3 regions of the Lentilactobacillus buchneri genome follow, and region 1 is predicted to be linked to each of the others. Evidence: riboswitches for the same ligand, from Rfam matches in the RefSeq annotation. Region 1 holds a riboswitch; each other region holds the start of a gene.
The links. A riboswitch is a leader RNA that binds a small molecule or an ion and turns the genes downstream of it on or off. The one in region 1 is predicted to bind thiamine pyrophosphate.
Positions count from the first base shown of each region.

Region 2: it holds a riboswitch for thiamine pyrophosphate, as region 1 does, so the genes downstream of both, KE627_RS03970 (ECF transporter S component) here and KE627_RS06085 (acetylornithine deacetylase) in region 1, are expected to answer to the same signal.
Region 3: it holds a riboswitch for thiamine pyrophosphate, as region 1 does, so the genes downstream of both, thiS (sulfur carrier protein ThiS) here and KE627_RS06085 (acetylornithine deacetylase) in region 1, are expected to answer to the same signal.

Region 1 covers NZ_CP073066.1:1,266,438-1,269,720, forward strand. Annotated here, with positions in the region: gene KE627_RS06080 (hypothetical protein) at 336-812, shown strand; TPP riboswitch at 1,083-1,175, shown strand; gene KE627_RS06085 (acetylornithine deacetylase) at 1,300-2,577, shown strand; gene KE627_RS06090 (ECF transporter S component) at 2,574-3,122, shown strand; gene KE627_RS06095 (anthranilate synthase component II) at 3,187-3,283, opposite strand, start outside.
Region 2 covers NZ_CP073066.1:804,439-807,721, forward strand. Annotated here, with positions in the region: gene KE627_RS03960 (linear amide C-N hydrolase) at 1-329, shown strand, start outside; gene KE627_RS03965 (Cof-type HAD-IIB family hydrolase) at 321-1,127, opposite strand; TPP riboswitch at 1,231-1,320, shown strand; gene KE627_RS03970 (ECF transporter S component) at 1,457-2,047, shown strand; gene KE627_RS03975 (ABC transporter ATP-binding protein) at 2,065-3,283, shown strand, end outside.
Region 3 covers NZ_CP073066.1:1,462,582-1,465,864, reverse strand. Annotated here, with positions in the region: gene thiE (thiamine phosphate synthase) at 163-795, opposite strand; TPP riboswitch at 940-1,032, shown strand; gene thiS (sulfur carrier protein ThiS) at 1,160-1,357, shown strand; gene thiF (sulfur carrier protein ThiS adenylyltransferase ThiF) at 1,655-2,302, shown strand; gene KE627_RS06965 (thiazole synthase) at 2,316-3,092, shown strand; gene KE627_RS06960 (Zn-dependent hydrolase) at 3,103-3,283, shown strand, end outside.

The DNA of each region.
Region 1 (3,283 bases):
GTCTATCAGTTACGGCTTGAACAGGTGCCCTAACTGCGGGTTTATATTCAAGTCGAACTTTAAGGTTGAATAGGGTTGATCAGATTCATTGAAGAAGTTCGCAAGGTCAATTGGTGAGCGGTTTGCGTTCATTGATTGCCCTTTTTTGCTGCCTAAATTTTACAAAAGTCCCAAGGATTTCTAAAGATTATGCGGCTTCCTTCCCAATTTTAACTAATTTAAGTCCCAATTAAGCTTGCCCCGATATTCTAGCAACATCAAGTATGAAGGGAGGGCAACTGAAATAGGTTCCAGATCAAACCAACAAACGTTAAATTGAAAGGAAGTTATCATCCATGAAAATTAAAAAATATTTAGTCACATTTGGGGCTGCAGCCGCAATGGTTGCCCCAACATTTCTGAGCAGCGTCGTTGCCAATGCCGATGCAGTTCAACCTCAACGACAACAACAAGGCCACAAACAAGACAATGCCAAGGCCGCTAAGCAGGTCGGCGGTAAAAATCTGTCCCAGCAACCTCGTGAGACAGGCAGTCAGTATACCAATGACAATTCTGGCTACAATGTGACCGTCAAGGCAACCAACCTCATTAATACTTTGCACTACAATGTTAAAACGTCAACGGATAGTGGCGCCTCCAGTGCTGATCCATTTTCAATCAGTATCTACAAAGATGGTGAACTATACAAAACGATTAGTTCATCCACTGGCACATTGAGCGGTAGCCTGTGGGTCGGTTCCGGAACCTACTCAATTAAGGTATATACCAGCAGCGCTGCCAGTCACTGGACAGGCGGTCTGGCAACATCATAATCAACTGGATTTTCGAGAATAAAGTTTTCATTTTGGTCAAATGAAACGATTGTGGGAGTGGGACGCGAGGCGTTTTGATCCCAGAGTTTAAGTGAAGAAACGAGTTATTCCTGTTTTGGGAATGACCCGTTTCTTTGCTTAAATGGCCGGGATCAGCCGATCAGCAAGTAGGCTCACAGGCCTTGACCTCACAACATCAAAAAATTAACTTTGACATTTCGTCAATTCGTTATATCATAAAACCAGCCAAGTAATTTGTGTCTAATTGAATAAAGTAGTCTGGGGTGCCCTAAACGGCTGAGATAAATACCCATTGAACCTGATGCAGTTAGGACTGTCGAAGGAAGAACGAAATTTTTTTGTGTGAGCAAATAGATATAAAGTCGATTCAACTTTTAATCTGTTCCCTCTTTCTTCGAGGCTTTGAAGAAAGGGGGATTTTTTGTTTCCAAACCATAGATGATCAAATAATTGGAGGGAGTCGAAGTTGACAGATAAACAAGCGTTACTTCAGGCAGTTGATGCGCACCAAAATCAACTGTTAGCGTTATTGGACCGGCTAATTTCATTTGAAACGATGTCACCACCTGCCCGCAACACAGTGGCAATTCAACGTTTTCTTGATGATGAATTAACCAAAATTGGATTTAAGACTAAGCAAGAAGCTTTTTATGATGGCGATGAGCTGCTCTCGGCTGAGAAACCGGGGACTGATGCAGCTAACTATCATAGTTTGCTGTTGAATGGTCATGTTGATGTGGCTACCGTTGATCGTCAGAGTTGGCACACCGATCCGTTCAAATTAGTCCACGAGGGTGATCTACTCTACGGGCGGGGTGTCAGTGACATGAAAGGTGGTATCTCAAGCTTTGTGTACATCTTTTCACTGCTCCAACAGCTTGGGATTGACCTGCCTGGAGATTTGCGGTTCCAATCTGTCGTTGGTGAAGAGGCTGGAGAAGCCGGAACCAAAACCTTACTGAAAAATGGTGAAACGGCTGATTTTGCAGTGGTTGGCGATACCAGCAACTTGAAATTTCAAGGTCAGGGAGGCGTCGTGACCGGCTGGATTACACTCAAGAGTCCCCACATTTACCACGATGGGAACCGAGCAGCAATGATTACCACTGGCGGTGGCCTGAAAGCGGCCAATATGATCGAGAAAATGATGGTCGTGATTCAGGCTTTGGAGAAATTGGAACAGTACTGGGGGATTACAAAGCGTTATCCTGGGTTTGCCCCGGGAATCGATACAATTAACCCCGCTTATATTGAAGGGGGGTTACATCCGGCTTACATTCCGAGCGTCACGAAATTATGGATCACCGTGCATTTTTACCCAAATGAAAATGTTGATGATATAACCCATGAAATCGAGGATCAAGTCCTTGCTGCGGCAAAAGCCGACCCTTGGCTGCGGGATAATCTGCCCACCTTTCCTTGGGGCGGTGATTCGCTATTAGTCGATAAAGGCGAGGTGTTCCCGTCACTGGAGCTAGACCCCGACCATCCAGGGATGAAGGCACTTGAGAGCAGTTTTGCCGAAGTGGCCGGTAAACAACCAACCTTGGGGATGTCACCGTCCGTATCAGATAGCGGTTGGTTTGGTTACTGCCATATTCCAGCGGTTGATTTTGGACCGGGAACCATGGAACAAGCTCATAGTGATAATGAAAGTCTTAGTTTTCAGCAATTATTAACGTATACCAAAATTATGGCCGCATTCATTTATGATTGGTGTCATTCAAAAGGAGAAAAATCATGAAAAAGAAATTTCGCTTACAGGATGTGATTCTGTTAGCCATTGTTGCAATCGTTTTTGGTGCCATCTTTGTCGGGACAGATTATCTGTATAATTTCCTGGCAGTTGCCATTGGACCATTCTCAAACGAGGCACTGTTTGGCCTTTGGATTATGGCCGGACCATTGTCGATTTACTTGGTAAGGGTGCCGGGAGCGGCAATTATTGGTGAAGTATTAGGTGCCGCTGCAGAGGTCATTTTTGGCGGAACCTTTGGTGCTAGTGCACTTATTTCTGGAATTGTGCAAGGAATCGGAAGTGAGCTTGGGTTCACGCTGTGGGGATACAAGAACTGGGGTTGGCCGGTACTAACTACCTCAGCGGTTACGACCACCGTCGTTTCCTTTGGATATGAACTGTTCCGTCTGGGTTATGTCCATTATCACCTGCCAATGATCTTGGCATTGTTCTCAGTCCGTCTGATCTCCGTGTTCTTCTTCGGGGCTGTCTGTGTCCGAGCAATATTCAAGATGCTCAGCCGCTCGCAAGTGCTCAGACAAGTTCAATAGAATATATGAAAACTAAAGGGATTGCGGCAAAATGATCAGTTTTGCCGCAATCCCTTTTTTCGGTTTAACGAGCTGTAGTCGATACTTTAGCGATCTTGACGATTGTTAGAAAATTGTTGATAATCTGTTTTCCCACTTCTGGATCAGTCATGATTGATTCT
Region 2 (3,283 bases), 460 kb from region 1:
AAATCATCATGAGCCAAGACCTGCCCAAAGCAACCAACACCCCAACCACCAGATTTCTGGTAGCTGCAGTGAACAAACTCGGCACCCAGCCCAGCCGGACCCAGTACGAAGCCAGAAATCGCCTGTTCAACGTTTTAGATGAAGTGGCAATTCCCTACAAGCCGTCAATGGACGACCATCCCAATTTCAACTATACCCATTATATTTCTGTGTTGGATTCAACCGACCAGACTTATTACTTTAGGTATCACGATTCCAGACAGCTGTTGTCCTTCTCGTTAGCTGACCTGGTCGAGGAATATCCCAACACCAGCCGCTTCTTAGCTTAAGTAGTCAGCGATTTTTCGTTGGACACCCTGCTCATTATTGGAATAAGCCGTTACCTGCTCAACTTTTTGAAGCAAATCGGCAGCAGAATTCTTCATGGCGTATCCCTCACCGGCAGCGTTGACCATTTCAAAATCATTGCCGTTATCTCCGAATGCTGCAACATCGTCCAAGGTCAATCCCCAACTTTGCAGGAGCATTTCAATTCCGGTTAGTTTGTCGGTACCGTCAACCATGACGTCCAAGCCGTTCATCCCAGAAGAAATGGCGTTTAACTGGCCGCTGAATTTGTGATTGAATTCATCCTGCCGCTTGAGCACGCCGCCTTCTTCCCAAGTGATGTCGAGCTTATAAATTGAGTCGAAGACCAGCCGCAAATCAGCCATCGACTGCATATTTTCGTAGAAATATTTGGAAGCCTGGAAGCGATCGGAATTCTCGGGTAGGTTGCAGTACGTGCCGTTTCGACCGACTAGGATCACTTCGGCGCCGGCAAAACTGGGTTCACTTAAAATCCAATCCAGGGCTTTCTTCAAGACTAAATGGTCAATGATCTCTTCGTGGATGATCACCCCTCGTTCGTCGATGACTAATGCACCGTTGTTACAAACGTATGAGATCGGGCCGTGGACATTTTTGAACAGTCCCAACAGATGCTGGTATTGGTTACTGCTGGCGGAGATGAAGTGCATCCCCTTATCCCCCAATTGATCCAATTGCTGTTGGAACTGTTGCTCATCAAAAGTTCCCTGATCATTCAAAAATGTTCCGTCCATGTCGCTTGCAATCACTTTCACCACAATGACTCCTCCATTCAAATTTCGATAATTGGTTATACTCTCATTTTAAGGGATTAGTTTGGTTTGTAAATTATTTTTATATCTTGTATACTGAATTTGATCATACAACTATCTGGGGTGCCTTATTGGCTGAGAAAAACCCATCGAACCTGATCTGGACAATTCCAGCGAAGGGAGCATGCTCCGTTGTATTTAGATGGATAAATTGCAATTAGATGAATTTCTGAGGCCAGGGCAAAACGACCAGTTTTGTGCCTGGCCTCTTTGTGTGCTCAGCAATTGGACTTTCAGTGACTTATTTGATCAAAATCATATTTGGAGGTCTTGTTATGGATAACAAGAGTCAAGCAACCGGCGGCAAAAAGCAAAGCCAATGGACGCTTAGAAACATTATTTTAATTGCCTTAATTGCTATTTTTACTGGTATTATTTTTTGGGGAGCCGGCTTTTTATACACCGGATTGACTGTTGCCCTGACCCCATTTGGAATGGCCCCATTTGCCAATGACCTGTTGATGGGCCTGTGGTGCATGGCTGGTCCATTAACCGGATTCATTATTCGCACGTTCGGTTCAGCCTTCTTGGGTGAATTCCTGGGGGCTTCGGTTGAAGTCTTCCTTGGCGGTCAATGGGGCGCAGGCGCCTTTATTTCCGGCTTGGTCCAGGGAATTGCTTCTGAACTCGGTTTCACACTGACCGGCTACAAACGCTATGACTGGTTCGGATTGAATGCGTCAATCTTCACTACGGTTGTTTTGACATTTGCCTGGGACATGATTCGAAATGGTTATGACAAATTCAGTCTGCCACTGCTCTTGGGACTATTCGTCACCCGTTATATTTCAACCTTTATCTTCGCCGGTGTCTTGACCAAGATGATTGTTAAATTATTGGATCGTAGTAAAGCAATTAACTTGTAATTATAGGGGATTTGATCATGACTGATGTTTCAATTAACCATTTCACTTTTCACTATCCACAAAGCGACGTCAAGGTCTTAAACGACATTAATCTGACCTTCAAGAGTCATCATTTCTCACTGCTGTCCGGACCATCCGGCAGCGGCAAGTCCACCCTGCTGTACTTTATTGCCGGCCTATACCCGCATTTTATCGGGATTGATGCAGTCGGTGAGATCAAATTTGGCGACACCAACATCAAGGATATCCCCCGGGAAAAAATCAGCCAGTCAGTGGCGATGATGTTCCAAAATCCCAATCAGCAATTCGCGATGGACACTGTCGTTCACGAAATGACGTTTGTCTTGGAGAACTTGCGGATTGCGCCGGATAAAATGGATAACATCATCAATGACGCCCTGGAATTCTGTGGCATCAAGCGGCTGCGTTCGCGGGTGATCAACACCTTGTCCGGTGGTGAAAAGCAGCGAGTGGCTTTGGCCTGCATCGTTGCCATGGATCCTCAGGTGATCGTGTTGGATGAACCGTTTGCCAGCATTGACCCGGGGTCGAGGGAAGATTTGATTAACAAATTAAAATTACTCCAACAAGAACACGGCAAAACCATTATTTTAGCCGACCATGATTTGACCAGTTATCGGGGCTTGGTGGATGAATTCTACTATTTGGATCCGGATACCCATCAAATCAGCCTTTTGGATGACCAACAAGCTGAACATTTCTTCAAAAACTTCGAATCCACTCAACAGATGCACAAACGAGTTGAGATTCCCACTGGCGATGACCATGCAATTATCAAGCTCAGCGATTTTAAATTGGAGCCGCACGCCTCACTGCTATTGACCCTGAACCACTTTGATTTTTATAAAGAAAAAACCACTTTGATCACCGGCGCCAATGGCATCGGCAAATCCACCCTGTTTAACGCGTTGACCAAACTGCTGCCCTATAAAGGGACCATCGTCTTTGACGGCAAGGATATCCAAAAAATTCGGCCGTTGCCGTATGCGAAGAAAGTGACGCTACTGTTCCAAGATGCCGAAAACCAATTTTTGAACATCACGGTCAAAGAGGAGCTCGATTTGTCACTCGCCAATCGAACGAATACCGACTACACGCAAGCTGACGTTGATGACATGCTCAGCAAGCTTGATATGGCGGGTAAAGACGACCGCATCGTGTATTCGTTAAGTGAAGGTCAGAAGAAGAAGCTGCAAATCATTGAAATGTTGATCA
Region 3 (3,283 bases), 200 kb from region 1:
CTGGAATTTAAATTCTAAATGAGGCCAATTGTAGCTGTCACTTATGATCCTGCAAGAAATACATTTTAAGTCAACAATGAACCAAAAGATTGTTTAGATTCCTTCTGCAGTATTTGCTGAATGTATGTTGCTTCTGGAACACTATTCGTGGCCCGATATAATTTACCCAATAGCTTCCTCAACCGCATCCCGCAACTCCCGGGTAGCACTCGCCGGATCGGCAGCCTTCATAATCGCAGAAACCACAGCCACCCCATCAACGTGGGCACCATCAATAGCCTCGACATTATCGGCCTTCAAGCCGCCAATCGCATACACGGGAATATCCACCAATCGTTTGATCTTACCAAGGGTTTCTACCGTCGTATGAACGGTCTTAACGTGTGTCGTGGTTGGGAAAATGGCTCCGGTTCCCAGGTAATCGGCGCCCATCTCTTCAGCTGCTTTAGCCTGCTTCAATGTCTTGGCCGTTGCACCGATAATCTTCTTGGGTCCTAAGATTCGGCGAGCGATGTCTACCGGCAAATCACTTTGACCAAGATGAACACCGGCGGCATCAACCGCTTGAGCAATGTCCAATCGGTCATCAATAATCAGGGGAATCTTGTACCGATCGGTAATGGCCTTTACCTTTAGAGCAAGTTCAAAAATTTCGCGGCTACTGCCCTCTTTTTGCCTAAGTTGGACCAAGCCAACCCCATTTTGCACACCCGCTTCAATCGCGCCAAAGAATTGTTCATCAGTCAATCCGGTGTGGTCCGTCACCAAATAGAGTGGTCGATTTGTTAGTTTCACAATCATTTCCTCCAATATTTTCTCATTTGCCATCAGTGTAAATGAACCTCGGCAAAAAGTATAGAAGTATTTCTCACTTGACTTTCAGATTGTAAGCGGTTATAAATAGATTATGAGCTTGAGCAAAGTTTCAAGCCTAATTGAATATTTCGTCTGGGGTGCCTGAAACGGCTGAGATTACACCCATCGAACCTGATGTAGTTTGTACTGCCGAAGGAAGAGCGAATTTAATGTTGAATTTATTTTGACCTTAAACCTTCTTTTTGCAGAAAAGAAGGTTTTTCTTTTCTGTGAATCGAACTTAATGTTGAAAAGACATCCACTGACCTCTTTCTTCGGAATCTGAAGAAAGGGGTCTTTTTGTATGGTGATGGTTAACGGTGAACAAGAATCCGGTATGGTTGGTCAAACAATCACCGAGTTCTTGAAACAAAGAGAAGCACCAATTGAAAACATCGTCGTCGAACAGAACGGCAAGATTGTCCACCGCTCTGAATTTGACACAACTAAAATTGCCGACAACGACAAACTGGAGTTAATCTCGTTTGTTGGTGGCGGTTAGGATGGTGGTTCCAAGCAGGAGTCTCCTTGTAAGCACCTCGGAAGCAAATCCCCAAAACCAGGGAATTTACTTCCGAGGAGACTTACAATCCGACGGCCGTGAAACGCCTAGCCTACTTGGCGACTCCTAACCGCTTGGATCCGCTCACTGATTAGGACAGCTCCTCCAAGCAGGAGTCTGCCTGTAAGCACCTTCAAGATAAATTCCAAAACCGGGAATTTCTCTTGAAGGAGACTTACACTCCGACTCCTAACCGCTTGGATCCGCTCACTGATATAAAAGGAGTCGATTGACAACATGCAAGAACCAGAAATTCAAGGAATGAGTTACGATGACGTTTATCTCGGCATGAAAGAACGCAATGTTAAGGGGTCAACTGACAAATTAGCTGCCGCTCACGTCACGATTGCCGGGGCCGGTGGTTTAGGGTCCAATATCGCGATTGCGCTGACCCGGATTGGCGTCGGCCACTTGACGTTGATTGACTTTGACACAGTTGAGCTCAGTAACCTCAACCGTCAGCAATTTAAACTCAGTCAGGTGGACATGCCAAAAGTTGTGGCCTTAAAGCAAAACCTGCAGGAATTTAATCCGTTCGTGGAAATTCAAATTCACCAAACTAAAGTGACTCATGACAACGTCAAAGAATTGTTCGAAGACGCTGACATCATCACTGAAGCGTTCGATAACCCTGCTGCCAAGGCGATGCTGCTGGATGCCGCATCCGAGTTCTATCCCGACAAGCCAATTGTGATGGGCACCGGGATGGCCGGCATTCACAGTTCCAACACGATTACCACCAAGCATCCCCGCAAGAATTTATACATCGCTGGTGACGGTGAATCCATGGGGGCTGAGGGCTTGATGGCACCGCGGGTCATGATTGCGGCCGGTCACGAAGCCAATATGATTACCCGGTTAATTTTAGGAGATACAGAAATCTGAGGAGGATTTATTCATGGCAAACGAAAAAGATGAGTTAATGATTGGCGGACACGCCTTCACATCTCGATTTATTTTAGGTTCAGGAAAATATTCATACGATTTGATTGATTCAGCCATTAATAACGCCAAGGCACAAATCATCACGATGGCCCTGCGCCGCAACAAGACCGGCAAGGAAAACATCTTAAACTACATTCCTGAAGGCATCACCATTTTGCCCAACACGTCAGGCTCGACCAACGCTGAAGAAGCCATTCGGACTGCGCGAATTGCCCGTGAACTAAGCGGCAGCAATTTCATCAAATTGGAAGTCGTTCCCGACAAGAAATATTTGATGCCGGACAACTACGAAACCCTCAAGGCAACCGAAGTTTTGGCTAACGAAGGCTTCATCGTCATGCCGTACATGCTGCCGGACTTGAATGTCGCTCACCAGTTGGTCGATGCCGGAGCTGCCACCGTCATGCCTTTGGGCGCACCAATCGGTACCAACAAAGGATTGTCCACCAAAGACTTAATCCAAATTTTGATTGACGAAATTGACCTGCCAATTATCGTTGACGCCGGCATTGGTCGACCAAGTCAAGCTGCCGAAGCCATGGAAATGGGTGCCGCAGCTGTCATGGCCAACACCTCAATGGCGACCGCCGGCAACATTCCGTTAATGGCCGAAGCCTTCAAGCCGGCCGTTGAAGCAGGCCGCAAAGCTTACTTAGCAAAACCAGGCCGGGTCATCGAACACGGGGCGGTTGCCTCATCGCCACTTACTGGTGTCAGCGCGGTAAAATAGGGGCGGTCATATGACAACAACCCAATTAACTGAACTCGCACATCGTTTAGCGACAATCAACCAATTTAAGACCAACGAAGCCGGTCAAAACCGGCTGGTCTATTCACCAACCTGGGTTGAGGCTCAAAGACAAGTCATCAAATGGGGGCTTGAGCTTGGCTTTCAGGTAAGCGTTGATGACTTTGGGACTG